4 regions of the Achromobacter sp. 1012554356 genome follow, and region 2 is predicted to be linked to each of the others. Evidence: predicted binding sites of a transcription regulator. Region 2 holds the regulator's gene; each other region holds the start of a gene.
What was found. The regulator FNR, encoded in region 2, switches genes on or off when oxygen is low (the NO sensors DNR and NnrR bind a similar motif). The targets are predictions, from matches to a motif close to TTGATNNNNATCAA.

Region 1: the regulator FNR is predicted to act here: its motif matches at 3,408-3,421, upstream of cyoA (ubiquinol oxidase subunit II).
Region 3: the regulator FNR is predicted to act here: its motif matches at 3,786-3,799, upstream of AC6LJW_RS16100 (DASS family sodium-coupled anion symporter).
Region 4: the regulator FNR is predicted to act here: its motif matches at 3,152-3,165, upstream of AC6LJW_RS17025 (universal stress protein).

Annotation. Positions count from the first base shown of each region.
Region 1 covers NZ_JCBANC010000059.1:32,433-40,018, reverse strand. Annotated here, with positions in the region: gene AC6LJW_RS24050 (SCO family protein) at 94-729, shown strand; gene AC6LJW_RS24045 (copper chaperone PCu(A)C) at 750-1,238, shown strand; gene AC6LJW_RS24040 (ATP-binding protein) at 1,484-2,689, shown strand; gene AC6LJW_RS24035 (response regulator transcription factor) at 2,695-3,246, shown strand; gene cyoA (ubiquinol oxidase subunit II) at 3,504-4,412, shown strand; gene cyoB (cytochrome o ubiquinol oxidase subunit I) at 4,415-6,391, shown strand; gene cyoC (cytochrome o ubiquinol oxidase subunit III) at 6,395-7,009, shown strand; gene cyoD (cytochrome o ubiquinol oxidase subunit IV) at 7,009-7,359, shown strand; gene AC6LJW_RS24010 (ankyrin repeat domain-containing protein) at 7,429-7,586, opposite strand, start outside.
Region 2 covers NZ_JCBANC010000052.1:2,309-9,894, reverse strand. Annotated here, with positions in the region: gene AC6LJW_RS22555 (NUDIX domain-containing protein) at 75-662, shown strand; gene AC6LJW_RS22550 (2Fe-2S iron-sulfur cluster-binding protein) at 680-1,012, shown strand; gene AC6LJW_RS22545 (hypothetical protein) at 993-1,457, opposite strand; gene AC6LJW_RS22540 (DUF899 domain-containing protein) at 1,414-2,109, opposite strand; gene AC6LJW_RS22535 (SRPBCC family protein) at 2,189-2,638, opposite strand; gene AC6LJW_RS22530 (ArsR/SmtB family transcription factor) at 2,539-2,976, opposite strand; gene AC6LJW_RS22525 (hypothetical protein) at 3,053-4,222, opposite strand; gene fnr (fumarate/nitrate reduction transcriptional regulator Fnr) at 4,237-4,965, opposite strand; gene AC6LJW_RS22515 (gamma-glutamylcyclotransferase family protein) at 5,063-5,497, opposite strand; gene clpB (ATP-dependent chaperone ClpB) at 5,636-7,586, shown strand, end outside.
Region 3 covers NZ_JCBANC010000028.1:50,836-58,421, forward strand. Annotated here, with positions in the region: gene AC6LJW_RS16080 (MetQ/NlpA family ABC transporter substrate-binding protein) at 228-1,016, opposite strand; gene argB (acetylglutamate kinase) at 1,290-2,192, shown strand; gene AC6LJW_RS16090 (pyrimidine 5'-nucleotidase) at 2,236-2,982, shown strand; gene slmA (nucleoid occlusion factor SlmA) at 3,034-3,609, shown strand; gene AC6LJW_RS16100 (DASS family sodium-coupled anion symporter) at 3,913-5,406, shown strand; gene AC6LJW_RS16105 (Ldh family oxidoreductase) at 5,416-6,465, shown strand; gene rodA (rod shape-determining protein RodA) at 7,249-7,586, opposite strand, start outside.
Region 4 covers NZ_JCBANC010000031.1:41,734-49,319, reverse strand. Annotated here, with positions in the region: gene metX (homoserine O-succinyltransferase MetX) at 1-28, shown strand, start outside; gene metW (methionine biosynthesis protein MetW) at 25-639, shown strand; gene AC6LJW_RS17030 (muropeptide transporter) at 760-2,007, shown strand; gene AC6LJW_RS17025 (universal stress protein) at 2,177-3,040, opposite strand; gene AC6LJW_RS17020 (trimeric intracellular cation channel family protein) at 3,264-3,902, shown strand; gene AC6LJW_RS17015 (GntR family transcriptional regulator) at 4,062-4,733, shown strand; gene AC6LJW_RS17010 (LamB/YcsF family protein) at 4,788-5,555, opposite strand; gene AC6LJW_RS17005 (5-oxoprolinase subunit C family protein) at 5,569-6,561, opposite strand; gene pxpB (5-oxoprolinase subunit PxpB) at 6,558-7,292, opposite strand; gene AC6LJW_RS16995 (VOC family protein) at 7,317-7,586, opposite strand, start outside.

The DNA.
Region 1 (7,586 bases), on a different contig from region 2:
CCCCCGCCCCTTACTACTAATTAGTAAGACGCTGCGGACGGCACTTGCCGCACGGCCAGTCCGCGCGGCCGACTCGTCAATCCAGAGGTTTCAATGAATTCCTTTTTCTCGCGCACGCCCGCCGGCGTGACGCGCGCCGCCCCGACGTCGGGCGCTCCCGACCCGCGCCGGCGCCTGCTGCTGTCGACGCTGGCCCTGCTGCCGCTGGCCGGCTGCGGCCCCGAGGTCCCGCCGCTGCACGGCATGGACCTGTCGGGCATGACCACCGGCGATTTCCAGTTGCAGGACACTGACGGCAAGACCCGCAGCCTGGCCGACTACCGCGGGCATCCGGTCATGCTGTTCTTCGGCTTCACCCAATGCCCGGACATCTGCCCGACGGCACTGACCCGGGCGGTCGAAATCAAGACGCTGCTGGGCAAGGACGCCGACAAGCTGCGCGTCCTCTTCATCACTGTCGACCCCGAGCGCGACACGCCCGAAATCCTGCGCGCCTACACCCAGGCCTTCGACCCCGGCTTCGTCGGCCTGCGGGGCACGGCGGAACAGACCCGCGCCGCCGCCCAGGCCTTCAAGGTGTTCTACCAGAAAGTCCCGACCGGCTCGTCCTACACCATGGACCACACCGCGCTGACGTACCTCATCGACGCCGAAGGCAAGATGCGCGTGGCGCTGCGCCATCAGCAGAGCGCGCAGGAATGCGCGCAAGACCTGCGCACCGTGCTCTGAACCCAGTCAAGGAAACCCTCATGAAAAAGCTTTCGATCAAACCCCTGGCCGCCGTCTTCGCCGTGGCCCTGGCCGGATTCAGCCATTCCGTGCTGGCACAGGACGCCGGCCTGGCCGTGCAGGACGCCTGGGTGCGCGCCACGGTGCCCAACCAACACGCGACCGGCGTGTTCATGCAACTCACGTCCAAGGAAGCCGGCCGGCTGGTCGGCGTGGAATCGCAGGCGGCCAAGCACGTGGAAGTGCACGAGATGGCGATGCAGGACAACGTCATGAAGATGCGCCAGGTCGCCGGCGTCGACTTGCCCGCTGGGCAGGCGGTTCAGCTCAAGCCCGGCGGCTACCACGTCATGCTCATCGACCTGGCCAAGCAGATCGTGCCGGGCGACCACGTCGCCCTGACGCTGATCGTGGAGGACGCGGCTCGCAAGCAACGGCGCGTGCCGATCGACGCGGTGGCCCGGCCGCTGAATGCGACCGCCGCGCCGGCCGCCGGTCACGGCCACTGATGGCGGGCGGCAGGCGCTCATCGCGCGCCTGCCGCGTGCCGCGGAGCGCACATATGGGGGACACATTGACCCGCCGCTTGACAGCGCTGCCCTCCGATTCACCATACAATGCCTGCACATCCGACGCCCGCGCCTTCCGGCCCGGGCTGCCGCCGGCCACCGCCGCCGCGCTCCGGATGCCAGCGTTCCGCGCAGCCGGGCGTTCGTAACTGCCGGCAGGCTGGCCGGCGCCTCTGTATCTGGATATGCCCGGTAGTTCCGCCTTTTCCTTCCTGCGTACCCTCTGCAGCCTGCGCTGGCTCGCCATCGCGGGCCAGGCCGCCACCGTCCTCGTCGCGAGCAGCGTGCTGGGCCTGGATCTGCCGCTGGAACCGCTGTGGCTGGGCGTGGGCCTCCTGATCGGCTTCAACGTCTACGCCAGCCTGCGCCTGCGCCATCCGCGCGACCTCTCCCACGCCACCGCCTTCGGCCACCTGTTCATCGACATGGCAGTGCTGGCCTGGATGGTGGGCTGGAGCGGCGGCATCAGCAACCCGTTCGGGACGATGTTCCTGATCCTGACCGCGCTGGCCGCGCTGGCGTTGCCCCGCAACTGGGCGCTCGCAGCGGCGCTGGCCGGCGTGCTTGGTTACGCCGCCGCCGCCATCTTCGGCCAGCCCCTGCGCGGCGACGTAGACCCCCACACCCTGCTGCTGTGGGGTCTGGGCGCCAATTTCCTGATTTCGGTGGTGGTGGTGCTGGTGTTCTCGACCCGGCTGGCCGCCGACATGCGCGCCCGCGAGCGCGAGCTGGCCCGCCTGCGCGAACGCTTCACCCGCAACGAGGGCATCGTCGCCCTGGCGACCCACGCCGCCGCGATGGCGCACGAGCTGAACACGCCGCTCGCCACCATGACGCTCCTGACAGACGAGATTGCCGCCGAGGTCCAGGACGACGAGGACCTGCGCGAAGACGTCACGACCCTCAGCCAGCTTCTGGCCCTGTGCCGGGAACGCATCCGCAATCTGGCGGTCCCAACCGCCGTGGATCTGGTTCGCGTCGTGGGGCAATGGCGCCTGATCCGGCCGACCATCGACCTGCAACGCTCGGGCACGCTGCCCACCAGCCTGCGCGTCGATCCGGCCATTGCCCACCTGCTGCAGGCGTTGCTGAACAACGCCGCGGACGCGGGGGAATCCGCCGACGCGCCCCGCGTGGACCTGCATCTGGAATACGGTTATGGCGCCCTGCGCGGCGAAGTCCGGGACTACGGGCAGGGCTTCGACCCCGACCATGCCGTGCTGCCGGCGACCAGCCTGTTCAACAGCGGCAAGCCGGGAGGGCTGGGCGTGGGCCTGGCCCTGTCGCACGCCACCGTGGAACAGATGGGCGGCGAAATGACCATGACCGCGGCCGAAGGCGGCGGCACCCGCATCCGCTTTTATTTGCCTCTCGGCAACCCCGGGACCTGAATGTGATGAATGCAAACGATCTTGGCCTGCTGATCGACGACGACGAACTCTACGTGCGCACCCTGCAGCGCAGCCTGTCGCGCCGGGGCCTGGAAACCCGAACCGCCACCGGCATCGCCGAGGCGCTGCGCGTGGCCGAGGAAATCCGTCCGGCCTTTGCCCTGGTGGACTTGCGCCTGGGCGAAGATTCGGGCCTGACCCTGATCCGCCCGCTGCGCGCCCTGCGCGAGGACATGCGCATCCTGCTGGTCACCGGCTATGCCAGCGTGGCGACCGCCGTGGAAGCCATCAAGCGCGGCGCCGACGACTACCTGCCCAAGCCAGCCACGGCGCCCATGATCCTGCGCACGCTGGGTCTGGTGAAGCCAGAAACAGTTACGATCGAAACGACCATGACGCCATTGCACCGCCTAGAATGGGAGCACATTCACCAGGCCCTGCACGAGACCGGCGGCAACGTTTCGGCCGCGGCGCGGCTTCTGGGCATGCATCGGCGCTCGCTTCAACGCAAGCTGGCCAAAAAACCGGGGCCGGAACGCGAGGTTCTCCCGGAATGAGTTGTGCGGGGCGACACATCTTTACAACACCCCCATGTGCACGTGCGACATATCGTCGCACCCCCTCCCTCCCCTCGGGGCTTCTGCTCCCCTAGGAAAACCCTGAATCCGCCGCCATTGGGCCGGATTTCTCCCAGGCAATGCGACCTTTCGTCGCAGGCTTGACCCAGATCAAACCGATAGGATGGACGTTGCTGCCTAGCAGCATTCCAGTCTGCTGCTTTGCAGCATTTCCCACCTTCCATCCAAGGCTGTACGTGAAACACCCCCTCCTTGCGACCCTTACGCGCATATTTGGCGTCGGCGCGGTCATGCTGCTTGGCGGCTGCAACATGGAAATCCTCTCCCCCAAGGGAGATATCGGCATCCAGGAAAAGACGTTGCTGCTGACGGCGACCGGGCTCATGCTCCTCGTCGTAATTCCAGTCCTCATCATGATCGTGGCGTTTGCCTGGAAATACCGCGCTTCCAACACCAAAGCTGACTACCAGCCCAAGTGGGCTCACTCCACGGCAATCGAAGTCGTGGTCTGGACCGTCCCTTGTATCATCGTGGCGATTCTTGCCGTGATCACCTGGCGCTCCACGCACGCGCTGGATCCCTACAAGCCGCTCGTGTCCGATCACAAGCCGGTGACCATCGAGGTGGTTTCGCTGGATTGGAAGTGGCTCTTCATCTACCCCGAATACGACATCGCCACGGTCAACGAGATCGCGTTCCCCGTGGACGTTCCGGTCAACTTCCGGATCACGTCGGCCTCGGTCATGAACTCGTTCTTCATTCCCCAGCTCGGCAGCCAGATCTACTCGATGGCCGGCATGGAGACCAAGCTGCACCTGAACGCGCGCGAAATCGGCACCTACGCCGGCATTTCGGCCAACTACAGCGGCGGCGGCTTCTCGGGCATGCGCTTCAAGGCGCACGCCATGTCGCAGGAAGGGTTCGACAACTGGATCAAGGAAGCGAAGGCTGCTCCCACCGCGCTGACCCCCGATGTCTACGCGGAACTGACCAAGCGCAGCGAGCGCAACCCGGTCGTGAAGTATTCGTCGGCGCCGCCCGCCATGTTTGATTTCATTCTGGGCAGCACGATGACCAAGATGGCCGGCGTGGACTCCGCCACGTGCACCTCCACGTCGAATAATCTGATCGCAGGAATCAACTAACAATGCTCGGGAAACTCACCCTCGAGGCCATTCCGTACCATGACCCTATCGTCATGGTTACGCTGGCCGCCGTGTGCCTGGGAGGCCTAGCGGTCTTCGGCGCCATCACCTACTTCAAGAAGTGGCAGTACCTGTGGACGGAGTGGCTCACCTCCGTCGACCACAAGCGCATCGGCGTGATGTACATCATCGTCGCGCTGATCATGCTGCTGCGCGGCTTTGCCGACGCCATCATGATGCGCACGCAGCTTGCCGTCGCGTCCGCGGACTCGGCGGGCTTCCTGCCTCCGCACCACTACGACCAGATCTTCACCGCCCACGGCGTCATCATGATTTTCTTCATGGCGATGCCCTTCATCACCGGGCTGATGAACATCGTCGTGCCGCTGCAGATCGGCGCCCGCGACGTGGCGTACCCGTTCCTGAACTCGTTGAGCTTCTGGCTGTTCGCCGCTGGCGTCGTGCTGATGATGCTGTCGCTGTTCGTGGGCGAATTCGCCGCGACCGGCTGGCTCGCGTATCCGCCGCTGTCCGGGCTGGACTACAGTCCAAGCGTGGGGGTGGATTACTACCTCTGGGCGCTGCAGATCTCCGGGCTAGGGACAACGCTTAGCGGCATCAACTTCATCGTCACCATCCTGCGCATGCGCGCACCGGGCATGACCCTGATGAAGATGCCGATCTTCACGTGGACCTCGCTGGTCACCAACGTCCTGATCGTCGCCGCCTTCCCCGTGCTGGCTGCGACCCTGGCGCTGCTGACGATGGACCGCTACCTGGGCACGCACTTCTTCACGAACGATGGTGGCGGCAACGTCATGATGTACGTGAACCTGATCTGGATCTGGGGTCACCCCGAGGTCTACATTCTGGTGCTCCCGGCGTTCGGCGTGTATTCGGAAATCGTTGCCACGTTCGCCCGCAAGACGCTGTTCGGCTACAAGTCCATGGTTTACGCCACGGCCGCCATCGGCGTGCTGTCGTTCCTGGTCTGGCTGCACCACTTCTTCACCATGGGCGCGGGGGCCAACGTCAATGCCTTCTTTGGCATAGCGACAATGATCATCTCGATCCCGACCGGGGCCAAGATCTTCAACTGGCTGTTCACCATCTACCGCGGCCGCCTGCGCATCACGACGCCGGTGCTGTGGACGCTGGGCTTCATGATCGTGTTCGTCATCGGCGGCATGACCGGCGTGATGCTGGCCATCCCCGGCGTGTCCTTCGTGCTGCACAACAGCCTGTTCCTGATCGCGCACTTCCACAACACCATCATTGGTGGCGTGGTGTTCGGCTGCATCGCCGGCATGATCTACTGGTTCCCGAAGGCGTTCGGCTTCACGCTGAACGAGCGTCTGGGCCGTTACTCGTTCTACTGCTGGTTCGTCGGTTTCTTCATGGCCTTCATGCCCCTGTACATCCTGGGCTTCAAGGGCATGACGCGTCGCCTGAACCACTACGACAACCCCGAATGGCAGCCTTACCTGCTGGTCGCGCTGGCTGGCGCCGCGCTGATCATGCTGGGCATCTTCTTCCTGCTGCAGCAAGTGTTTGTCTCCGTGCGTCAGCGCAAGCAGAACCAGGACGTCACCGGCGATCCGTGGGATGGCCGCACGCTGGAATGGTCGATCTCCTCGCCCGCGCCTTTCTACAACTTTGCCCACGTTCCTCACGTCGATGAACTGGACCAGTTCTGGGAAGACAAGCAAAGCGGCAAGGCGTACAAGCGCCCGGCCAAGTACGAAGACATCCACATGCCGAAGAACACCGCCGCCGGTGTCTGGATTGGCGCCTTTGGCCTGGTCATGTGCTTTGCGCTGATCTGGCACATCTGGTGGCTGTCGATCGCCGGCCTCGTGGGCATGATCGGTTCGTTCATCGTTCGCGCCTATGACCGCGACGTCGACTACTGGGTCCCGGCCGCGGAAGTCGAACGCATCGAAAACGCTCACTTTGACAAAATGCAGAAGGCCGCCTGAGCCATGATTCAAGCCGTAGCCACTCACCCCCACGCGGGTCACGACGATCACGCGCATCACGACGATGGATCCAAGACCGTTTTCGGTTTCTGGGTCTATCTGATGAGCGACTTGCTGATCTTTTCGGTGCTGTTCGCCACGTTCGCGGTGTTGTCCAACGCCACCGCGGGCGGTCCGTCCGGCAAGGAACTGTTCGACCTGAACTTCGTCCTGGTCGAAACGCTGTTGCTGCTGGTGTCCAGCTTCACCTTCGGCATGGCCAACCTGAACGTGCACGCCAACAACAAGAGCCGTGCCATGGGCTGGTTGATGGTCACGTTCCTGTTCGGCGCGGGCTTCATCGCGATGGAAATCTATGAATTCCATCACCTGATCAGCATCGGCGCCGACCCGGGCCGCAGCGCCTACCTGTCCGCGTTCTTCACGCTGATCGGTACGCACGGCCTGCACGTGACCTTTGGCCTGATCTGGATCATCGTCATGCTCGACATGATCCGCCGTCATGGCCTGGACTCGATCAACAAGCGTCGTCTGGCGTGCCTGAGCCTGTTCTGGCACTTCCTGGACATCGTCTGGATCTGCGTCTTCACCTTTGTCTATCTTCTGGGAGCCCTCTGATGTCGCACTCCGCTGCGGCCGCACACGGCCACGACGATCACGCCGCCGACCATGGCAGCCTGAAGTCCTACATCATCGGTTTCGTGCTCTCGCTGCTGCTCACCTTCGGCTCGTTCGGCCTGGTGATGCACGGCGCGCTGTCCCACAACGCCACGATCATTGGCGTGGTGGCACTGTGCATCCTCCAGCTGCTGGTTCAGCTGGTGTACTTCCTGCACATGGGCGCATCGAAGTCGTCCCGCGACAACCTGGCCACGTTCGTCTTCACCGTGATGATCATCTTCATCATCGTCGGTGGTTCGGCCTGGGTGCTGTACAACATGAACGTCAACATGGGCCACGCCATGTAATGACGGCTTGCCGATCCGGCAAGTAAAAACAGGCACCTTCGGGTGCCTGTTTTTTTTGGGGGAGCCGGATCAGCGCGGCGAAGCGGGCGGCGCCAGGTCCACCTCGGCGCGCCGTGCCAGTTCGGTGGCCGTCACCCCCACGAACGGCTGCACGCGCGACGTCTGGTTCAGATCGCATCCGGCCGGGCCGGCAGCCGCATCGAGCACCTGCTTGATCGCACGTCCGC
Region 2 (7,586 bases):
CGGCGCGATGGTAAGCTGCCAGGCGTGCCGGCAACGGCCCGCCGCCCCTTCCAGTCCCTGATCCAGACGTCCTCATGACCCGACCCGCCGATACCCATCTCGTCGAAACGCTGCTTAAAAGCGAGGCGCCGTACGACGGCAGCTTCCTGAAGATTCGCCGCGACACCGTCAGCCTGCCCAACGGCCACACGGGCATCCGCGAATACGTGGTGCACCCGGGCGCAGTGGTGGTGATTCCGCTGCTCGACGACGGCACCGTCCTGCTCGAGCGCCAGTTCCGGTATCCCATCGGCCGCGTGATGACGGAGTTTCCGGCGGGCAAGCTGGATCCGGGCGAGGACCCGCTGGTGTGCGCCAAGCGCGAATTGCTGGAGGAAACGGGCTATACCGCCCGCCAGTGGGCCCACGCGGGCGCCTTGCACCTGGCCATCGCCTACTCCACCGAAATCATTCACATCTTCTTTGCGCGCGGCCTGCGGGCCGGCGAGCGTCAGCTTGATCAGGACGAATTCCTGGACGTCATCAGCAAGCGCCCGGAGGATGTGCTTGCGGCTTGCAGCCAGGGCGAGGTTACCGACGCCAAGACGCTGACCTGCGTGCTGTGGATGCAGAACGTGCTGTCCGGCGCCTGGAAGCTGGACTGGCAGGACAACGTCGCCTGAGGGCGTGCCTGACGCCGATGTGCTCGCACCCGGTTCTTGTCCAGCCCTCGGGCCTGCGCTTTGACGCGCCGGCTGGCACGTCCGTGCTGCTGGCAGCGCAGGCGGCGGGCATCAAGCTGCCCAGTTCGTGCCGCAATGGCACCTGCCGCGCCTGCATGTGCCTGATGATCGAGGGATCGGTCGTGTACGGCATCGAATGGCCCGGCCTGTCGCGCGACGAAAAGGAAGAGGGTTGGATCCTGCCCTGCGTGGCGCAGGCGACGTCGGCGCTGGAAATCCAGGCGCCCGGCGCCGCGTTGATCGAGACGGCGCCGGCCGCCGTTCGCCCGCTTACCGGCGCCAGGCGCTGACCGCGCCAAGAGGCAACAGGGCCACGGCCATCCCCGCGGCCATCCCCATCACCATTCCGAAAAAGGGCGCGGCGCCCAGCGCCTGCGCCGTCTGGACGCCAAGGCGCGCGCCCAGCACCATGCCGATGGCCATGAGGACCAGGCAGAGCACGCGGCTTGCCAGGGGCGTGTTGCCGCCTTGCGGCCCGGGCCAGGGCATCAGCGCCGCCAGCGCCATCGCGGCAGAGCTGGCCGGCATCAGCACCACGTGCCGCCACGCCAATTGCGCCAGCGTTCCCGGCGCGCCGCATTCGCTGGCCAGCAGCGCCGCGGGTGTGCGCCACGTGTCCACCAGCAGTCCGGCGCCCATGGCCGCCAGGCAGGCCAGCCACAGGCCCGCCATGCCCGCCGAGGACGGCGGCTTAGCCGTGGCAGGCGTGGCGCGCGGCGTCGCCGTATCGGTCATGGTGGCGCACCCAGTCGCGCACGTCGAAATACGGGCCGTTCTCGTTGCGGCCCAGCGGCGCGATGTCGAGGTAGTTGTAGGCTCCCGCCAGGCGCTCCACGCCGCGTTCGAAGGCCGAGTAGGTGTGGAAGATCTCGCCGTCGGGATCACGGAAGAACGCGCTGGCTCCCGGGCGTTCCTCGACCGCGCCGTCCGCCTGCGGCACGGACGCTTCGAAGTCGAAATTGAAGTCGCTACCCGCTGACGAGTACCAGTCAAACTGCCAGCCCATGCGGGCCTGGAAGGCGGCCAGTTGGGCATACGGCGCGCGCGAGACGGCCACGACCGTCACGTCGTGGTGCCGCAGGTGCATGAGTGCGCTGTCCAGGTGGTCGGCCAGGAGCGAGCAGCCCACGCATCCGTCCTCCCAGTCCGGACTGAACATGAAGTGATAGACGATGAGCTGGCGCCTGCCGTGAAACAGGGCATCCAGGCCGTGCATGCCGTGCGCGCCTTCGAAGGTGTAGGCCTTGTCCATCCGGACCCACGGAAGCGCCATGCGGTCGCGGACCAGGGCGTCTGAAGCGTGGGTCAGTTCCTTCTCGCGCCGCAGCAGCGCCTCGCGCGCAACAGTCCATTCATGGCGGGATACGACGGGATGATCGGTTTGCATTGTGCGTCTCCTTTGCGAGCCGGGCCCTATGACCCGGGGGCAATGACAGATCGGGGGTACAGATTCAACTGCGGCAGGTTCAGGCCTTGCCGGCCAGATGATCCGCCAGCCGATCCATGGCGCCGGACCAGCCGTCCTCGTGGCCGTCTCGGGTGGCCTCGTCGACGAACGGCGTCTGCAGGAAGGCAAGCTCGGTGCCCCCGTCCGCCGAGGTGAAGTCCAACGTGATCAGTGAGGTTTCCTGCGGCGTGTCGCGCCACGCCCAGGTGAACACCAGCCGGCGATGTAGCGCGACTTCCTGGTAGCGGCCGCTGGCGTGGTGTTCCCCGCCGTCTGCGGTGATGAAGCCGACCTGATAGTCGCCGCCCACGCGCACGTCGGTCTCGGCCAGCAGCACGCGTTGCGTGCCTGCAGGGCCGAACCAGCGCATCAGCGCTTGCGGGTCGGTCCAGGCTCGCCAGACGCGTTCGACTGGGGCGTCGAAGCGTCGCTGGAGCCGCAATTCGAGGGGGGAGATTCGGTTTTCCATGGATGGATTTCCTCTTCGTGATAGAGATATCGCGCCAGCGAATCCAGCTGCCCGGTCCAGAACCGTTCGTACCGCGCCAGCCAGCCGGCGGCGGCGCGCATGGGTTCGGGAGACAGCGTGCAGCTCACCACCCGCCCGTCCTTGGCGCGCGCGATCAGGCCGGCGTCTTCCAGCACCCGCAAATGCTTCATGAAGGCGGGCAGGGACATGGCGTGAGGCCGCGCCAGCGTGCTGACCGAGGCCGAGCCCTGTTCCAGGTCCGCCAGTACCCGGCGGCGTGTGCCATCCGCCAGCGCGGAGAAGATGGCATCGAGAGCGTCATCATTTAACTTAACCATAAGGTTAAGTTTTAGGCCTACCGCAAACCCGTGTCAAGCCGGATGGCTTGGGAATTTCCCTAGGGATGAGGCGGGCTTATTTGCCGCGCGGCTTGATGATGTCGCAGGCCGCGGCAGTGCTGCTGGCCCGGGCGTCGCTGCCCAGCAGCGCCCGCACGCCGCAGATTGACCCGAACATGCGCTTGCCGTCGTGGCCGACGCCGCCGACCTCGAAGGCGGTGTGACGCAGGGGGACGGGCTTGGCGCCGCGGGTAGCCAGCACGTGTTCGTACTGGACATAGCCCGTGCCGCGCGCCAGCCGCGTGGCGCCCTGGGCTTCGGCGCCGCAGGCCTTGTCCAGCAGCCGGTGCTCGGGGTTGTTGTCCGCGCCGCCCAGCAGGTAGACCACATCGCGCGACGCGTACCGCACGAAAAGGCGGGAATCATCGGATTCGCGGGCGTAGGCGGGCAGCTTGTCGGTGCCGTACTTGTACTGGTTGTAGGTGGGGCAGATGCCGCGCTCGTACGGCGCGTAACCCTTGCCGTCCGCGCGTGGCCGCTCGTTGGTCAGGTACAGATAGGAAGACGGGTTGGCGACGACGTAGCGCATGGCCAGGCCGTCGCGGCGCAGCACCCCGTCCACGTTGTTCAGCACCGCATACCGATGCACCAGTTGCGCGCCGGCCGAATGACCGGCCAGTACGAGACCGGTAAGAGCTGGCAGGCGCTTGCGGTCGTTCAGGCTGCGCAGCAGGTCGTCCAGGACCTGAAACGAAGTGACGGGCGCAGGCCGGCCGGTGGCCTGGACGCTTTCCTGGCCGTCTTCCCAGCTGGCCTTGCGCCAGGCCGCCATACCCGAGAAACCCGAGTCGATCGACCCGGAAAACCGCGGGGCAAGAACCAGCGTGTCGCTCGCGCGCCCGGGATCGGCGGCCACCAGCGCGGCGGCGGTTTCGTAGTAGTTGTCGGCGTCGCGCTTGACGCCGTGGATGACGATGAGCACCTGCTTGATGCCGCGCAGGTCGTCCTTGGCCAGATCCCGGTTGGCGTAGACCGGCATCTTGTACCGGTGACCGGGCCGGCCCAGTTCAACGGCCTGCCAGCGCAGCGGCGCCGCGCGCTTGGGCGCGGGCGTGGCTTCGTCGTAGTCGTAGGGGTCGGGCAGCGGCGTTTGCGCGCGCGCGGCGCCGCACGCGAGCATGGCGACGACGGCAAGCGATGCCGCCAGCGCGGTGCGGGACAGGGAAGTGGCAGGCGGGCGTCGCATGGCGCGGCGACCGCTCAGCAGCTTTCGTGTCCCAGCAGTTGCTTGAGCGCGGGCAGGTCCAGGATGCGGACTTCGCGCTGGTTGATCTTGATGAGGCCGTCGCGGGCAAATCGCGAGAACAGACGGCTGACCGTTTCCAGCGTCAGGCCCAGGTAGTTGCCGATTTCTTCGCGGCTCATGCGCAGTACGAACTCGGTGGACGAATAGCCCAGCGAGGCATAGCGCTGCGACAGGTTCAAGAGGAACGCGGCCAGGCGCTGTTCCGACCGCATGGACCCCAGCGAGGCCAGCATTTGGTGCGAGCGGGTGATCTCGCGGCTCATGAGGCGGCGGAACTGCTGTTGCAGCGACGGCAGGTGCGACGCGACGCGATCGACTTCGTTCAGGCGGATGACGCAGACCTCGGAGTCTTCGAGCGCCACGGCGGCCGACACGTGCTTGCCGTCCAGCATGCCGTCCATGCCGACGATTTCGCCGGGCAGATGAAAGCCGGTGATCTGGATCTGGCCGGTGGCGTCTTCAAGCTGCGTCTTCAGGCTGCCGAAGCGCACGCCATAGACGGCGTCGAGCGGATGATCCAGCGAATAGAGCGTCTTGCCTTTTTCCACGCGGACGCGCTCTTTAACCAGTTCGTCCAGCTTTTCGACTTCGGCGGCTGCCATGCCCACGGGAACGCAGACGTGACCCAGCATGCACGTGGAACAGTGGGCGGCATCAGGGGCAATGGGGACCCGTTTTTGCATACGATGACCTTTAGAGTGCCCATTGCGCGGCGGGCGCCGGAACGGGTGTGAAGCACGAGACAGGCGTCTATTGTAGTCCGTTGTTACTACGGGTGTCTTACCGGGCGTCCTGCTTTGTTCTGGAAAGGCGGTGAGCGATCCAGTCGTCCCCCGCAATATCGACCGCCGCGGCCCGCAGCGCGGGGTCGATCGGATAGTACGCGCAGGGCAGAAGACCCGTCGCGCCGGGGCCTTCCAGGCGGGCGGAAACCGTCCGGCGTACGAAGCAGCCGGGCTTGCCGGGCTCGTATTCCTCGATCTCGTCCATCAGGGCAATCAGCGCCGGATCCACCCGGTAGACATCGCCGCGTACGCGCCGTCCGTCGTCCACGGGGATCAGGCCGGGCCAGTCGCCGAAATCGACCAGCATGCCAGGCACGCTGGCCGGTCCGACGTGGCTGGCGGCCGGCAAGCCGCGCGCCTCGGCGGCGCGGGCAAGATCGTTGATTTCGCCGGCCCGTAGGGTGCCGTACACAAAAACGTATATGCTCATTGCTCTGTTTGCTGGTGCACGTCGAAGAAAACCATGAGGGCCGCCGGGTGTTGAAATTGTCCCATCCGGCCACATATTCAGGTTATCGAGCCAGCCGGCACGGATCGGTCAGGCTCCCCACAAGCCAATACGACCATTATGCGATTCGACAAACTGACGACCAAGTTCCAACAAGCGCTGGCGGACGCGCAAAGTCTCGCCGCCCGCAACGACCATCCCTACATCGAACCCGTCCACGTGCTGTCCGCCCTGCTGTCGGATGCTGACAGCGGCGCAGGCAGTCTGCTGGCGCGTGCCGGCGTGGCGGTCAACCGCCTGGGCCCGGCGCTGGAGTCCGCCCTGAAGGGGCTGCCGCAGGTGCAGGGCGAAGACAACGTCCAGGTGGGCCGCGACCTGCAGGGCGTGCTGACCCGCACCGACAAGGAAGCCGCCCGCCGCGGCGACACCTACATCGCCAGCGAACTCTTTCTGCTTGCACTGGCCGACGACAAGGGTGAGGCCGGCCGCATCCTGCGCGATGCGGGCCTGCAGAAAAAGGCCCTTGAAGCCGCGATCGACGCCGTGCGCGGCGGCGAGAACGTCTCGGGCGCGGAAGGCGAGGCCAACCGCGAAGCCCTTTCCAAATACACGCTGGACCTGACCGAGCGCGCCCGGCAGGGCAAGCTGGATCCGGTCATCGGCCGCGACGACGAAATTCGCCGCACCATCCAGATCCTGCAGCGCCGCACCAAGAACAACCCCGTGCTGATCGGCGAACCCGGCGTCGGCAAGACCGCCATCGTCGAAGGCCTGGCGCAGCGCATCGTCAACGACGAAGTGCCGGAAAGCCTGCGCGGCAAGCGCGTGCTGTCGCTGGATCTGGCGGCGCTGCTGGCGGGCGCCAAGTTCCGCGGCGAATTCGAGGAACGCCTGAAGGCCGTGCTGAAAGAGCTGGGCCAGGACGACGGCCGCAACATCGTGTTCATCGACGAGCTGCACACCATGGTGGGCGCGGGCAAGGCCGAAGGCGCGATGGACGCGGGCAACATGCTCAAGCCGGCGCTTGCGCGCGGCGAGTTGCACTGCATTGGCGCCACCACGCTCGACGAATACCGCAAGTACATCGAGAAGGACGCGGCGCTTGAGCGGCGCTTCCAGAAGGTGCTGGTCGACGAGCCCGATGTGGAATCCACCATCGCCATCCTGCGCGGCCTGCAGGAACGCTACGAAATCCACCACGGCGTCGAGATCACCGACCCGGCCATCGTCGCGGCCGCCGAGCTGTCGCACCGCTACATTACCGACCGCTTCCTGCCCGACAAAGCCATCGACCTGATCGACGAGGCCGGTGCGCGCATCCGCATGGAGATCGACTCCAAGCCGGAAGTGATGGACAAGCTGGACCGCCGCATCATCCAGCTCAAGATCGAGCGCGAGGCCGTCAAGAAGGAAACGGACGACGCGTCCAAGCGCCGCCTGGGCGTCATCGAGGACGAGCTGCAGAAGCTGCAGCGTGAATACAACGACTTCGAGGAAATCTGGAAGGCCGAGAAGGCCGCGGTGCAAGGCACGCAAGCCATCAAGGAAGAGATCGACAGCGTGCGCGCCGAAATGGCCGAACTGCAGCGCAAGGGCCAATTCGACAAGCTGGCCGAGCTGCAGTACGGCAAGCTGCCGGACCTTGAAGCGCGCCTGAAGGCCGCCGAGGTGGGCGCCGCCGAGGCCGCCGAAAACGCCGAAGGCGACGAGTCGCGTCCGCGCCTCTTGCGCACGCGTGTCGGCGCCGAGGAAATCGCGGAAGTCGTGTCGCGCGCCACGGGCATTCCCGTGTCGAAGATGATGCAGGGCGAGCGCGAGAAGTTGCTGCACATGGAAGAGTTCCTGCACAAGCGCGTGGTGGGCCAGGACGAGGCCGTGCGCCTGGTGTCCGACGCCATCCGCCGTTCGCGTGCGGGTCTTGCGGATCCGGCCCGCCCGTATGGCTCGTTCCTGTTCCTGGGCCCCACCGGCGTGGGCAAGACCGAGCTGACGCGCGCGCTTGCCGAGTTTCTGTTCGATTCTGAGGAGCACATGATCCGCATCGACATGAGCGAGTTCATGGAGAAGCATT
Region 3 (7,586 bases), on a different contig from region 2:
CCGGCACCCGCGTGGGACGGGGCGCTGCGGGGACGGCGTCAGACACCCGGGTGAGCGTGTCGTCAGCATGTGACATGCGGTTCTGCGGGTGTCAGACACCTCGGTATGCCGAAAGGGCCTTTGACACCTTTCCATGCAAAAAGCCGCCCGTTTATTGCGGGCGGCTTTTCACTTAGGGCATGGCGATTGCCGGGCTCGGGCAGTTCAAACCACCCGCGCTCCGCACATCAAAACGCGGGAACGACCGCGCCCTTGTACTTTTCCTGAATGAAGGTCTTGACCTCCGGCGAGTGCAGCGCGTCGACCAGCTTCTTGATTCCCGGCGCGTCCTTGTTGTCGCTGCGGGTCACGAGCACGTTGGCGTACGGCGAGTCGGCGCCTTCGATGAACAGCGCGTCCTTGGTCGGCACCAGACCCGCTTCCAGCGCGTAGTTGGTGTTGATCAGCGCCAGATCCACGTCGTCCAGCGCACGCGGCAGCATGGCGGCTTCGAGTTCACGGAACTTCAGCTTCTTGGGGTTCTCGACGACATCGGCGGCGGTCGCCAGGATGTTGGCCGGATCCTTGAGCTTGATGACGCCCTGCTTTTGCAGCAGCACCAGCGCGCGGCCGCCGTTGGACGGGTCATTGGGGATGGCGACCGTGGCGCCGTCCTTCAGGTCGGACAGGCTCTTGATCTTCTTGGAGTAGCCACCGAACGGCTCGACGTGGACCAGGGCCACCGGCACGAGGGTCGCCTTGCGGTCCTTGTTGAAGCTTTCCAGGTACGGCTTGTGCTGGAAGAAGTTGGCGTCCAGTTGCTTGTCCGCCAGTTGCAGGTTGGGCTGCACGTAGTCGCTGAACACCTTGATGTCGAGCTCCACGCCTTCCTTGGCCAGCTTGGGCTTGACCACTTCAAGGATCTCGGCATGCGGCACCTGCGTGGCGCCCACGACGACCTTTTCGGCGTGGGCCGCGTTGGCGGCAACCAGGAGGACCGACGCCGCCAGGGCAGAACGGACAAAGTTCAAACGCATGTCTTGCCTCTTTTATGGTGAAAATCGGGGATCGATGTCCCGCAGGTTCGGGCAGGCCCCCTTTTGCGGGGCGTGCCGTTGTGAAAACGCCCCCAATTTACCTGAATGCCCGTTATTTGTCGGGCATATGGACATAGGTTTGCAGCATAAGAAACCTGTGGGTACTACAATCCGTCGTATGCTTGCGCTAGCCGCGTTCCAACCGCGTTCTTGTGCAGGCATTTTTTTAACGCCCATCAACTTTTCTGTTATTTATCTGCCGACTTAGCTGCCATGACCGACACCCCCGACCCTGCTGCCGTTTCGTCTCCCGCCGTCAAAGCCGCCGTGCTGTCCGAGGCTCTGCCGTATATCCGACGATTTCACGGCAAGACCATCGTGGTCAAGTACGGCGGCAACGCCATGACGGAAGAGCGATTGCAGCGCAGCTTCGCGCACGATGTCGTGCTGCTCAAGCTGGTGGGTCTGAACCCGGTGGTGGTCCACGGTGGTGGTCCGCAGATTGATGACGCCCTGCGCCGCATCGGCAAGCAAGGCACCTTCATCCAGGGCATGCGCGTCACCGACGCCGAGACCATGGAAGTCGTTGAATGGGTGCTTGGCGGCCAGGTCCAGCAGGACATCGTCATGATGATCAACGAGGTCGGCGGCAAGGCCGTGGGCCTGACTGGCAAGGACGGTGGCCTGATCCAGGCCCAGAAAAAGCTGATGGCCAACAAGGACAACCCGTCCGAACCCATCGACATCGGCTTCGTCGGCGACATCACGATGGTGGAACCGGCCGTCGTGAAGGCCCTGCAGGACGACCAGTTCATCCCCGTCATCTCGCCCATCGGTTATGGCGAGGACGGCACGGCCTACAACATCAACGCCGACGTCGTCGCCGGCAAGATGGCCGAAGTGCTGGGCGCCGAGAAGCTGCTCATGCTGACCAACACCCCGGGCGTGCTGGACAAGGGCGGCAAGCTGCTGCGCAGCCTGTCGGCCCAGACCATCGACGAGCTCTTTGCCGACGGCACGATCTCCGGCGGCATGCTGCCCAAGATCTCGTCCGCGCTGGATGCCGCCAAGAACGGCGTGAACTCGGTGCACATCGTCGACGGCCGCGTGCCGCACTGCCTGCTTCTGGAAATCCTGACCGACCAGGGCGTCGGCACGATGATCAGCTCGCACTGATGAAGCACACCCCAGCAGCACGGCGCGCCGCGCAAGCCTCATGATGCAAGTGCGACGCCAATTGCTGCGGCCCGCAGTGCGGATGCGCCGCTCCCGCGGGATTGCCACAGGCGCGCCCGAGCGCCTGTGGCTGTTCGATCTGGACAACACGCTCCACGACACATCGCACGCCATCTTCTCCAAGATCGACCACGGCATGACGATGGCGGTGGCCGAGGCGCTGAACGTGGACGTGGACGCCGCCAACCTCGTGCGGTCGCAATACTGGAAGCGTTACGGCGCCACCATGATTGGCATGGTGCGCCACCACGGCGTCGACGCCCACGAGTTCCTGCATCGCAGCCACGACTTCGACGTCGCGCCGCTGTTGCGCTCGGAAAAGGCGCTTGCCTACAAGCTGCGCCGCCTGCCTGGGCGCAAGGTGCTGCTGACAAACGCGCCGCTGCACTATGCGCGCTCTGTCCTGTCGCACCTGGGTATCCTGCGCCAGTTCGACAGCCTGTGGGCCATCGAGCACATGCGGCTGCACGGCGAGTTCCGGCCCAAGCCCTCCGCGGCGCTGCTGCGCTACGTGCTGGCGCGCGAAGGCGTGCCCGCCCACCGCGCCGTGCTGGTGGAAGACACGCTGGCCAACCTGCGGGGCGCCCGCCTGGCAGGCCTGAAGACGGTCCACGTGTATCACCCCGGCACCCCCTTCGGACGCGGACGCTCGCACCGCCCGGCCTACGTCGACTTGCGGGTAAACTGCGTCAGTGATTTATTGTTACGCCGGCGCCCCCTGCGGGGCTGACGGCACGCAGTATCCCCTCCACCCGTCATCCTGCGCGAAGCAGTCCCTCCCATGGCGAGCAAACCCGGCGAGCGCAAGACCCAGATTCTGCAGACTCTGGCCGAAATGCTGGAGCAGCCGCACGCGTCCCGCATCACCACGGCCGCCCTCGCCGCGCGCCTCGAAGTCTCCGAAGCCGCCCTCTACCGGCACTTTGCGAGCAAGGCGCAGATGTTCGAAGGGCTGATCGAGTTCATTGAAACCAGCATCTTCACGCTGGTGAACCAGATCGCCACCGCCGAGCCCTATGGATTGCCGCAGGCTCACAAGACGGTCTCCATGCTGCTGACCTTCTCGGAGCGCAACAAGGGCATGACGCGCGTGCTGACTGGCGATGCGCTGGTCACGGAAGACAACCGGCTACAGGAACGCATCAATCACATCAACGACCGCATCGAGGCATCGTTGAAGCAATCGCTGCGCATCGCCATCACCGACGGCGGCCTGCCGCAGGAAGCCAACGTCGCCGCGCATGCCAGCCTGCTCACGCATCTGGTGCTGGGCCGCTGGCTGCGTTACGCGCAGAGCGGATGGCGGGTCACGCCCACGCTGCATCTGGACGAACAGCTACGCCTGGCCCTGGGTTGACGCGCCGGCATTAGCGCCGTTTCGCGGAACAATCCCGGTGGTGTGCAGGGGCAAAACGAACTTTATCGTGTCCCGATTGGTTCGCGCCGACGCAACACTCGTACGCTTGCCCCGCCATGGGGGCGACGAGCATAATGCCCAGAACGAGTTTTCCACAAGCGCTGTTTTTCACCTTCTTGACGCTCATCAATACGGGTTTTCCACAATGCCGTCACGATCATCCTGTAGCGTCGAAACACCGGACTGATTTACCCCGTGCTCGCGGGCGGTGTTTCGTCAGTTTGACCTCAACTGGAGAAGGATATGGCTGCGGAAACCGCTGTCCCCGCCTCGCAAGCCCCCCAAAAAACCAAGATTCCCATCGGGCTCATCGCCGGCATCCTCGTGATGATCGGCGTTTTAATGATGCCCTTGCCGGCAGACCTGCCCGTTGCAGGCCATCGCATGCTGGCAATCCTGGCGTTTGCCGTGGTCGTCTGGATCACCGAAGCCGTCTCGTACGAAGCCAGCGCCATCATGATCACGACGCTGATGGCTTTCCTCCTGGGCACCGCGCCCACCATCAAAGATCCCAACGTTCTCTACGGCACGTCCGCCGCCATCAGCATGGCGCTGACCGGCTTTGCGAACTCGGCGCTGGCGCTCGTCACCGGCGCCTTGTTCATTGCCGCCGCCATGACATTCACCGGACTGGACCGGCGCATCGCGCTGGTGACGCTGTCCAAGGTGGGCACCAGCACGCGCCGCATCCTCATCGGATGTATCGCCGTGACGATCGTGCTGAGCCTGGTCGTGCCCAGCGCCACCGCGCGCAGCGCCGCCGTGGTTCCGATCATGATGGGCGTGATCGCGGCCTTCGGCGTGGACAAGCGCTCGAACATCGCGGCCGGCATCATGATCATCGTGGCCCAGGCCACCAGCATCTGGAACGTCGGCATCCAGACCGCCGCCGCGCAGAACCTGCTGACGGTCGGCTTCATGGAAAAGATGCTGGGCGAACGCGTGGCATGGTCGGACTGGCTGATCGCCGGCGCCCCTTGGTCTCTCATCATGTCGGCCGTGCTGATCGTCGTCGTGCTCAAGCTGCTGCCGCCTGAAAGCAACAGCATCGCCGGCGGCAAGGAAGCCGTCGAGAAATCGCTGCTCGACCTAGGTCCCATGACCGGCGCGCAAAAGCGCCTGATGGCCGTGTCGGTCATGCTGCTGCTGTTCTGGTCGACCGAAGGCAAGCTGCACAAGTTCGACACCACCTCGACCACCTACTTCGGCCTGGTGCTGCTGATGCTGCCGCGCTTTGGCGTGATGACGTGGAAAGACGTGCAATCGCGCATCCCATGGGGCACGGTGATCGTGTTCGGCGTGGGCATCAGCCTGGGCACGGCGCTTCTCACGACGCAGGCCGGCCAGTGGCTGGGCAACCAGGTGGTGCATCACACCGGCCTGGACCACCTCGGCCCGCTCGCCATCTTCGCCATCCTGGCGGCCTTCCTGATCGTGATCCACCTGGGCTTTGCCAGCGCCACCGCGCTGACCTCGGCCATGCTGCCCATTCTGATCTCGGTGCTGGCAACGCTGCCGGGCGACTTCAGCCGCCTGGGCATGACGATGCTGCTGGGCTTCGTGGTCAGCTATGGCTTCATCCTGCCCATCAACGCGCCGCAGAACATGGTGTGCCTGGGTACCGAAACCTTCAACGCCAAGCAATTCGCCAAGGTGGGCATCATCGTGACCATCGTGGGCTACCTGCTGATGCTGCTGATGGGCATGACCTACTGGCGCTGGCTGGGCTGGCTGTAAGGAGTCGTCATGAAAATCACGATTGCCCAAGCTAACGAATACGGCCGCCGGGTGCTGATGGCACAAGGCGTGCCGGAAGACATCGCGCGTGATGTCGCCGAACATCTGGTGGAATCGGACCGCGTGGGATACACGAGCCACGGCCTGTCCATCCTGACGAACTACCGCCGCGTGCTGTCCGAGGGCCTGGCCCAACCCGACGGACGTCCCGAACTCCTCAACGACCGCGGCGCAATGCTGGCCTACGACGGCCACCACGGACTGGGCCAGTACGTGGGTAAGGTCGTCATCGAAAAGGCGATCGAGCGCACGCAGGAACATGGCCAGTGCATCCTGACCCTGCGCCATAGCCATCACCTTGGCCGCATGGGCCATTTCGGCGAGATGGTGGCAGCCAAGGGACTGATCCTGCTGGCTTTCACCAACGTGATCAACCGCTCGCCCACCGTCGCCCCGTTCGGCGGCGCCCAGGCGTGCCTGACCACGAATCCGCTGTGCTTCGCCGGCCCCCTACCCGGCGGCCGGCCGCCGTTCATCGTGGACATGGCCACCAGTTCGATCGCGGTGAACAAGGCGCGCGTGCTGGCGGCCAAGGGTGAGCAGGCGCCGCCGGGGTCGCTGATCGACGCTGACGGCAACCCGACTACTGACCCGGGCGCGCTCTTTACCGATCCTCCTGGCGCATTGTTGCCATTCGGCGGCCACAAGGGCTACGCACTGGGCCTGGTTGCCGAACTGCTCGCGGGCGTCCTGTCCGGCGGCGGCACCATCCAACCCGAACATCCGCGCATCGGCGTGGCGACAAACAATATGTTCGCGCTGCTGCTGGATCCGCAGGTGGACTTCAATACTGATTGGCGGTCGATGGAAGTCGGCGCATTCATCGACTACCTGCACGCGTGCAAGCCGCAGCCTGGGGTGGAATCGGTGCAGTATCCGGGTGAGTATGAGGCCCGGAATCGGGCGGTCAATGCGGATTCGGTGGAGTTTGATAGTCGAATCTGGGATGGGTTGACGAAGTTGGCCGTGGAGCTTGGGGTGCCTGAAGCGTTGCCGTGAGGGAGTTTCGGGGACGGGATTTAGGCTGGCATTCATGCGCGTTCTTTTGACGCCCGCCGTAGCGGGGGCTGGGGAGCGCGGGGCGAGTTGGGTTCTTTAGGTGCTTGCCCACGGAGGGGGGAAAGAGAGAGATCTTGCGGTGCCCGCCCCCGGCCGGCCGCGCGGGCGGCCATTGGGGGCTTACGCGGCGTCTTGCGTCGTGGCGATGACGCTTCGCGTGTGGCTACGACTGCTCCAGGTGTCTGACACCCTGGTGCGATCCACGTCATGCCAAGCGCATCTCCCTAGGGTGTCAGACACCGGCAGAGCCCCCGCTACGACGTGCTCCAGTCGCTTCAGCTTTGCCGACGGCGGGGCGAGTTGGGTTCTTTAGGTGCTTGCCCACGGAGGGGAGAAAGAGAGAGATCTTGCGGTGCCCGCCCCCAGCTGGCCGCGCGGGCGGCCTTCGGGGGCTTACGCGGCGTCTTGCGTCGTGGCGATGACGCTTCGCGTGTGGCTGCGACTGCTCCAGGTGTCTGACACCCTGGTGCGATCCACGTCATGCCAAGCGCATCTCCCTAGGGTGTCAGACACCGGCAGAAGAACGAAAACCGTCGCGCATTCCGGTGTCCGGACCCAACTGCAGATAGCGGTCGGCTCGCCATTAAGCGTCACTTGAACTGCAGTGCCCGATGGGGGGGCCGCCCAGGCAAGTCCAGAGCGAAGGCTCCGGTCCGCAATCGTGGGCGATCGTGCCCACGGTGACCGCGGCGTCGGGCGACCCACGAAGAACAACCACCAACATCAAGTCTTCACAGACCGATGCCGACTGATACTCATCATGATCCCAAACGCAATCCCCATCGTGAACAACGCCGTCCCCCCGTAGCTCATGAACGGCAACGGCACCCCCACCACGGGCAAGATCCCCGTCACCATGCCCACGTTCACGAATACGTAGATGAACAGCATCATCGTCAGCGCACCCGCCAGCAACCGGCCGAATTGCGACGCGGCCCGGGATGCGATCGTCAAACCGCGCGCCATCATCAGCCCGTACAGCACCAGGATCGCAATACCGCCGTACAGGCCAAATTCCTCGGCGTACACGGCAAAGATGAAGTCAGTCGTGCGCTCCGGGA
Region 4 (7,586 bases), on a different contig from region 2:
CGCCCCGAATGAAGGATGCTCAGAATGACTGCCGTGACTCCCCGCTATGCCCACAGCGCGCTGCGGCCCGACCTGGCGCGCATCGCCGGCTGGATCGAACCGGGCAGCCGCGTCCTGGACCTGGGTTGCGGCGACGGCGCGCTGCTGGCGCACCTGCGCGACCATCGCCAGGTCAAGGGAGCCGGCGTCGAGCTCGACGACACCTGCGTGATCGCCTGCGTGCGCCGCGGCGTCGAGGTCATCCAGCAGAACCTGGAAGACGGCCTGGCGCTCTTTGACGACAAGCAGTTCGATACCGTTGTGCTATCGCAGACGCTGCAGTCCATGCACCGCACCGAACACATCCTGCGCGAAATGGCCCGCGTGGCGCGTTACGGCGTGGTGTCGTTTCCCAACTTCGGCTACTGGCCGCACGGCTGGGCCATCCTGCGCGGCCGCATGCCAGTGACGGGGCAGATGCCGTACCAGTGGTACAACACGCCCAACATCCACCTGTGCACGCTGCGCGACTTCGAACAGCTTGCCGGGGAAGTGGACGTGCGCATCCTGGAGCGCGCCACATTCAACGAAGGCAAGGAAGTGCGGCTGTTCCCAAGCTGGCGCAGCACGCTGGCGGTGTATCGCTTTGCTTCGCCCTGACATTCACTGCCTGACATTCCGACACGCATCCTCCTGACGGCGCGGGCGAACAGGCCCTAAAATGCCGCAAGCCCGCGGCCAGCGCCTGTGACGCCGCCGGCCAAGTTTCAGGAGACCGTCATCACCGCTGTATCCAACGTCTACACCAGCCCGCGCGTTGCCCCCCTGCTGGTGCTGGGCTTTGCCAGCGGACTGCCGCTGGCCCTGACCGGCGGCACCTTGCAGGCCTGGGCCACCGTCGAAGGCGTCCCGCTGCAGGAAATCGGTTTCCTCACCCTTGTCGGCGCCGCCTACACCATCAAATTCCTCTGGGCGCCGTTCATTGATCGGTTTGCCCCGCCCGTGCTTGGCCGGCGCCGTGGCTGGATGCTTGTGACGCAGCTGCTGCTGGCGTTGAGCATCCTGGCGATGGGCACGCTCTCGCCGTCGTCCACTCTGATGCCGTTGGCCTTTCTGGCCGTGCTGGTCGTATTTCTGTCCGCCACGCAGGACATCGCCTTCGACGCCTATTGCACCGACGTACTGCGCAAGGACGAGCGCGGGGCGGGCGCGGCCGTCAAGGTCATGGGTTACCGGCTGGCCATGATCGTGTCGGGCGGCCTGGCGCTCATCATGGCGGATCAGTGGATAGGGTGGGGCAACACCTATATGGTGATGGGCGGACTGATGCTGCTGTCCGCGCTGGCCACCCTGTGGGCGCCCGAACCGGAACACGTCGCGCGCGCGCCGCGCACCCTGCGCGAGGCCGTGGTCGAGCCACTGCATGAGTTCTTCACGCGCCGCGGCGCGTTGGCGGTGCTGCTGCTGATCGTGCTGTACAAGCTGGGCGACGCGTTCGCCGGCGCCTTGTCCACCACGTTTCTCATCCGCGGCGCGGGGTTCACGCCGACAGAAGTCGGCACCGTGAACAAGGTGCTGGGGCTGGCGGCCACCATCATCGGCGCGCTGGCCGGCGGATCGCTGATGTCGCGCTGGGGGCTGTACCGGTCGCTGATGGCCTTCGGCCTGCTGCAGGCGGTGTCCAACCTGGCGTACTGGCTGATCGCGGTCAGCCCGAAGAACCTGTGGCTGATGGCAACCGGCGTGGGTATCGAAAACCTGTGCGGCGGCCTGGGCACGGCGTCGTTCGTGGGCCTGTTGATGGCGCTGTGCCGCCAACGGTTCTCGGCCACGCAATTCGCGCTGCTGTCGGCGCTGTCGGCCGTGGGCCGCACCTATCTGGCCGGCCCGCTGACGCCGCCCCTGGTTGAGCATCTGGGATGGCCGGGATTCTTCCTGGTGACGGTGGTCATCGCCGTGCCGGGGCTGGTGCTGCTGCGGATGCTGCGCGGAACGATCGAAACCATGGAAAAGCAGGGCGACGCGTAACCCAAAGCCTCAAGGTGCATGACACCCGTCAGCCTCAAGGTGTCTGACACCGCAGAAAAGACCACCAAGTTGCTAGGGCGCCGCATGGGTGTCTGACACCTTGCGAAGCGAAGACAGGTCAATCAAAAAAAGGCGGCGCACAAGCGCCGCCTTTTTGCTGGCGAAAAACTTACTCTTCGCCGCTCAGCCGGACGATCAGCACATCGCTGGGCAGGGATTCCAGCAGCCGCTCGGCCACGCTGCCGATGGCGGTGCGCAGGATGCCCGTGCGGCCATGGGTGCCGGTGACGACCAGATCGGACCGGTGGTTGAACGAGTAATCCGACAGCACGGTTTCGGGCTGGCCGGCTTCGAGTACGACCTTGGTCGGGCGGCCCTTGGGCAGTTCGGGCGTTTCGGCGATGAAGCGCTCGGCGCACTGTTCGGCAGTTCGGTACAGATTGTCGACGACGGCGTCGTCGGGCTTGGTCACGCTCTGGAACGGGACTTCGTAGGCATTGAACAAGGTGATGTCGGCGTTGGGCACCAGTTGCAGCGCGGCGCGCAGCGCCTGGCGCGAGCCATCCGAGAAGTCGGTGGCGACGAGCACGTCTCGATAAGGCCTGCGGGGGCGGTTCTTGACGACCAGCACGGGCTGGCGCGCCTGGCGGGCCAGCTTTTCGACGGTGGTGCCAAGCAGCAGGCGGCCCAGCGTTTCCTGGCGGGCGATGCCGGCCACGATCAGTGAGCAGCCATACGCGTCGGCGGTTTCCATGATGCTGGCGACGGGGTCGCCCTTGGTGACCACGACTTCAGCCGGCACGTTGGCGGCGGCGACGTCTTCGGCGAGTTCGCGTTCGACGAGGGCCTTGTGATCCGGCGACAGACGGCGCCAGACGGGGGTGGTGAGCGGCGTGGCATGGGATTCCATGACATGCAGCATGATCAGCTTGGTGTTCAGTTCCTTGGTCAACTGCAGCGCGCGGTCGAGGGCTCTGTCGCCGCGCGCACTCAGGTCGGTGGCCAGAAGGATGGGGCCAATTTGCTGGGTCATACCTAATCTCCCGGTTACGGCCAGAGGGGCGGCTCCCGCGTCCGCGCTGCCTGGCCCAGTAGCGCCCGGTCGGGCACGTCTCCATTGTCTCGCCGCGAAACGAGACCGGAGTTGATCATTGTCAACGCAGGTTTGAGGGTACGGGATGAAGCGCGCGCAGGCAATGGCGCGTCCGCCGGCAAGGCTCAATACAATGGGGCCTGCCCAAGCTACCCCCCCTACTATGTTTACCGATCTGTCGCCCGCCCTGCTGCACACGCTGTACCTGGTCGCCATCGTTGCCGAAGCCATGACGGCCGCACTGTCGGCGGGCCGGCGCGACATGGACTGGATGGGCGTCTGCATCATCGCGTGCGTGACGGCGCTGGGCGGCGGGTCGCTGCGCGACGTGCTGCTGGGCCACTATCCGCTGACGTGGGTCGTGCATCCCGAGTACCTGTGGATGACGGGCGGCGCGGCCATCCTGACCGCGCTGATCGCCCCGGTCATGCGCCGCTTGCGCAGCGTGTTCCTGCTGGCTGACGCGCTGGGGCTGGTCGCGTTCACGGTCATCGGCTGCCAGGTGGCGCAGATGATGCAGCTGCCGATCACCGTGGTGCTGATCAGCGGCATGATCACCGGGTGCGCTGGCGGCGTGCTGCGCGACGTCCTTTGCAACGAGGTGCCGCTGCTGTTCCGCAAGGAACTCTACGCCAGCGTGTCCCTGGTGACGGGCGCGCTGTACCTGGGCTCGATGTCGCTCGGCCTGTCGGCCAACGCCTCGGTGCCCATCGCGCTGGCGGCGGGCCTGACCATGCGCCTCATGGCGCTGCGCTTCAACTGGCAGATGCCCAAGTTCGTCTACCGCGACGATTGGGACTGACCGTGCCCATCGGTCGAATTTGACCTTCCGCCACTACCCGGCGCCGGCCGCCAGACGCTGTGTCCATCGTGTGAAACATTAATTCTATTTCTGTTTCAATAGATTTCTAGTATCTTGTCACGGTCTCATAGCTTGCATACGCAGTAGAAGGGGAGCCGATTGGACGTCAAAGCGCCCGCCACGATTCCGTATTTCCTACAGGAACAGATTCGTGAGTTGATAGTGAACGGCACTATCCGGCCCGGGCAGCCGTTACGGGAACAGGAACTGGAACAGCGTTTCGGCACCAGCCGCAGCCCCATCCGGGAAGCGATGCGACTGCTGGAGCTGAGCGGTCTGGTGACGCACATCCAGCGCAAGGGCTTCCGGGTCACGCTCTATACCGAGACCCAGATCCGCCATCTGTACATGCTGCGCGCGGAGCTGGAAGCGTATTGCATCCGGCAGGTCGCGGAGATGCCCGATGTGGGCGCGCTGGTGGCCGAGCTGGACACGTTGCACGAGGCCATCGTCGCGGCCATGGACCGGTTGGACGCGCGCGGCTTCATTGCGGCATCGCGCGAGTTCTACCTGGCGGCCGCCCGCTACACCGGCAACGCCCCGCTGACCAGCATGCTCAGCAAGCTGTACGAACAGATTGAACCGCTGGGCTACATGCTGGCCCGGCAGTCGCTCGAGGCCAATAAGATTCCGGCCTACACGGACGGCATCATCCAGGCGCTCGGCAGTCGGGATTTCGACCGCGCGGCGGAACTGACCCGACGGTATGTGGTGGAAGTGCTGCCCGAGATCCTGAGCGCTTATCGCGAGGCGTCGCTGGATTCGGTGTAGGGATATGGCCCGGGATTCGCTGGGGCATCTGCCCCGGAACCCGGACAGCGGCCGTTAGCCGCGGGGCGGCGTGCGCACCTCGATGCCAGCCTGCTGCAGGGCGCTTCGGATGCCATCGGCGAAGACCAGCGCATTGGGCTGGTCGCCATGGATGCACAGCGTGTCGGCCTGCACCGGCACGTCCTTGCCGTCCACCGACCGCACCAGGCCTTCACGCACCATGCGCACGACCTGCGCCACCGCAATTTCCACGTCTTCGATCATGGCGCCCGCACGCGTGCGCGGCGTCAGCGAGCCGTCGTTTTGGTACGAGCGGTCGGCGAAGACTTCGTTGGCGCTGGCCAGGCCGATGGCGCGCGCCGCGTCGATCAGTTTGCTGCCCGCCAGGCCGTACAGGATCAGCGAGGCGTCCACGTCCTTGACCGCCTGGCAGATGGCCTTTGCCAGCGGCTCGTCCTTGGCCGCCATGTTGTAGAGGGCGCCATGCGCCTTCACGTGATGCAGCCGCGCGCCTTGCGAGGCCGCGACGCCGGCCAGCGCGCCGATCTGGTACACGACGATGTCGTAGGCCTCGTCCGGACTGATCTGGATGACGCGGCGGCCAAAACCCGCCAGGTCCTGCAGGCTGGGGTGGGCGCCCAGCGCGACCCCTCGCGCCAATGCCGCGGCCACGGTCTTGCGCATGGTGGCCGGGTCGCCGCCGTGAAAGCCACAGGCAATGTTGGCGGAGCTGACGAATTGCAGCACTGCGGCGTCGTTGCCCATGGTCCAGGCGCCATAGCTTTCGCCCATGTCGCAGTTCAGGTCGATGCGGGTGGTCATAACGGGTTCCTTTCTAGGCCAGCAGCGCGCGCAGCGGTTCCAGCGCGCCGTGCAGTTGGGCAAACGCGCGCTCGCGCTCGCCGTCCAGGCGCTGCGCTTCTTCCAGCTCGATCCGCTGAAAACGCAGCGTCTGGCCGGGCGCGGATTGCGCCAGCGCCGGCAGATCCACGGTGGCGATCTGCGCAATCTTGGGATAGCCGCCGGTGGTCTGCCGGTCGGCCATGAGGATGATGGCCTCGCCGCCCGAAGGCACCTGCACGGTACCGAAACAGGCCGCTTCCGACAGCATCTGACGTGGCTGGTTCATGGCGAGCGGCCGGCCGAGCAGGCGGTAGCCCATGCGGTCCGACTGCGGACTGATGCGGAAGTCCGATTCCGAAAACGCGCGGCGGCTGCTTTGCGAGAACTCCGGCCAGTGCACGCCAGGCAGAAAGCGGACGAATTCGCGCTGCTTGTTGCCCAGCGCCGCGGGCAGGTACACGCGCACGTTCGATAGGGCCTTCTGCAAGTCGGCGGCATCGCGTTCCGGCGCCAGCGGGCGGCGCAGGGGGACGACGTCGCCCTTGGCCAGGGCGCGTCCTTCAAAGCCGCCGAAGCCGCTGCGCAGGTACGTGGTTTCGCTGCCCATGACCGGCGTCAGCGCAAATCCGCCGTGCACGGCAAGATAGGCGCGCACGCCAGCAGCCGGCCGCGCGCCGAAGGCCAGCACGTCGCCCGTCCGCGCGATCAGCGGACGCAGCAGGGGAATGTCCTGGCCGTTCAGCGTGGCGCCCAGGTCGGCGCCGGCCAGCGCAAAACAGGCCGGTGCGTCGAAACGCAGCGTCGGGCCGGTCAGCGTGATTTCCAGCGTGGCCGGGTCGCCCTCGTTGCCCGCCAGGGCATTGGCAAGCCGGTGGGCGCGTTCGTCCATGGCGCCGGCCGCCGGAATGCCCTGATGCTGGTAGCCTTCGCGCCCGCGGTCCTGGAAACTGGACAGCATGCCCGGCTTGATCACCGTCATGCTCATGCTTGGCTCCCCAGGATGCGGTCGAATTCGTCCGGCGAAATCGGCACGAAGCGCACCGTATCGCCCGGCTGCAAGAGTGCTGCGGGTTCACGGGCCGGGTCGAACATGACGAGCGGCGTGGCGCCGATGATGTTCCAGCCGCCAGGCAGCCGGTTCGGGTAGATCACGGTCTGGCGGTTGGCGATGGCCACCGCGCCCGGCGGCACGGCCGTGCGGGGCGAGGGACGGCGGGGAATGTTCAGTTTTTCGTCGTGCACGCCCAGATAGGCATGCCCGGGGGCGAATCCCAGCATAAACACCATGCTGGGCGGCTCGGTGTGCAACTGGATGACGGCGTCGGGCGAGATGCGCGCCGCGCGGGCGACCTCGGCCAGGTCGGGGCCGTGTTCGCCGCCATAGCAGACGGGAATGTCGACCTCGCGTCCGCCCGCGTCGCCCGCAGGAATGCCGCCGGCCAGCAAGGCCTGGATGTGCTCAGAAAGCGAGGCGTAGGTGGGGCCTTCGCCCTGACCGCCGGGCCGGTAATGCACGGCCACGGCGACGAAGGAGGGGACGACATCGGTGACGCCCGGCAGCTGAGCGTCACGCAGCATGCGGGCGGCCGCCAGGCACGTGCGGCCGATGGCGGCGTCGATGTGTTCGCCGAAGGAAATGATCAGGCAGCGGTCACCCTGGGGCAGGATGCGCCAGCGGGTTTCGGCCGGAGAAAGTGGGTCTGAATTTACGTTCAACGGCACGAAACCTGTAGTGACGGGTTACTTGGCGAACAACGAGTCCATATTCTTGAACGCCTTGAATTCCAGCGCGTTGCCCGACGGATCCAGGAAGAACATGGTGGCCTGTTCGCCCACTTCGCCCTTGAAGCGGATGTAGGGTTCGATGACGAACTCGGTACCGGCGTCGTTCAGGCGCTTGGCCATGGCTTCCCATTGTTCCATGGAAAGCACGGCGCCGAAATGGCGCACGGGCACATTGTGCGAATCAACCGCACTGGTGGCTTTGTGGCCACACTCGCTGGGCGCCAG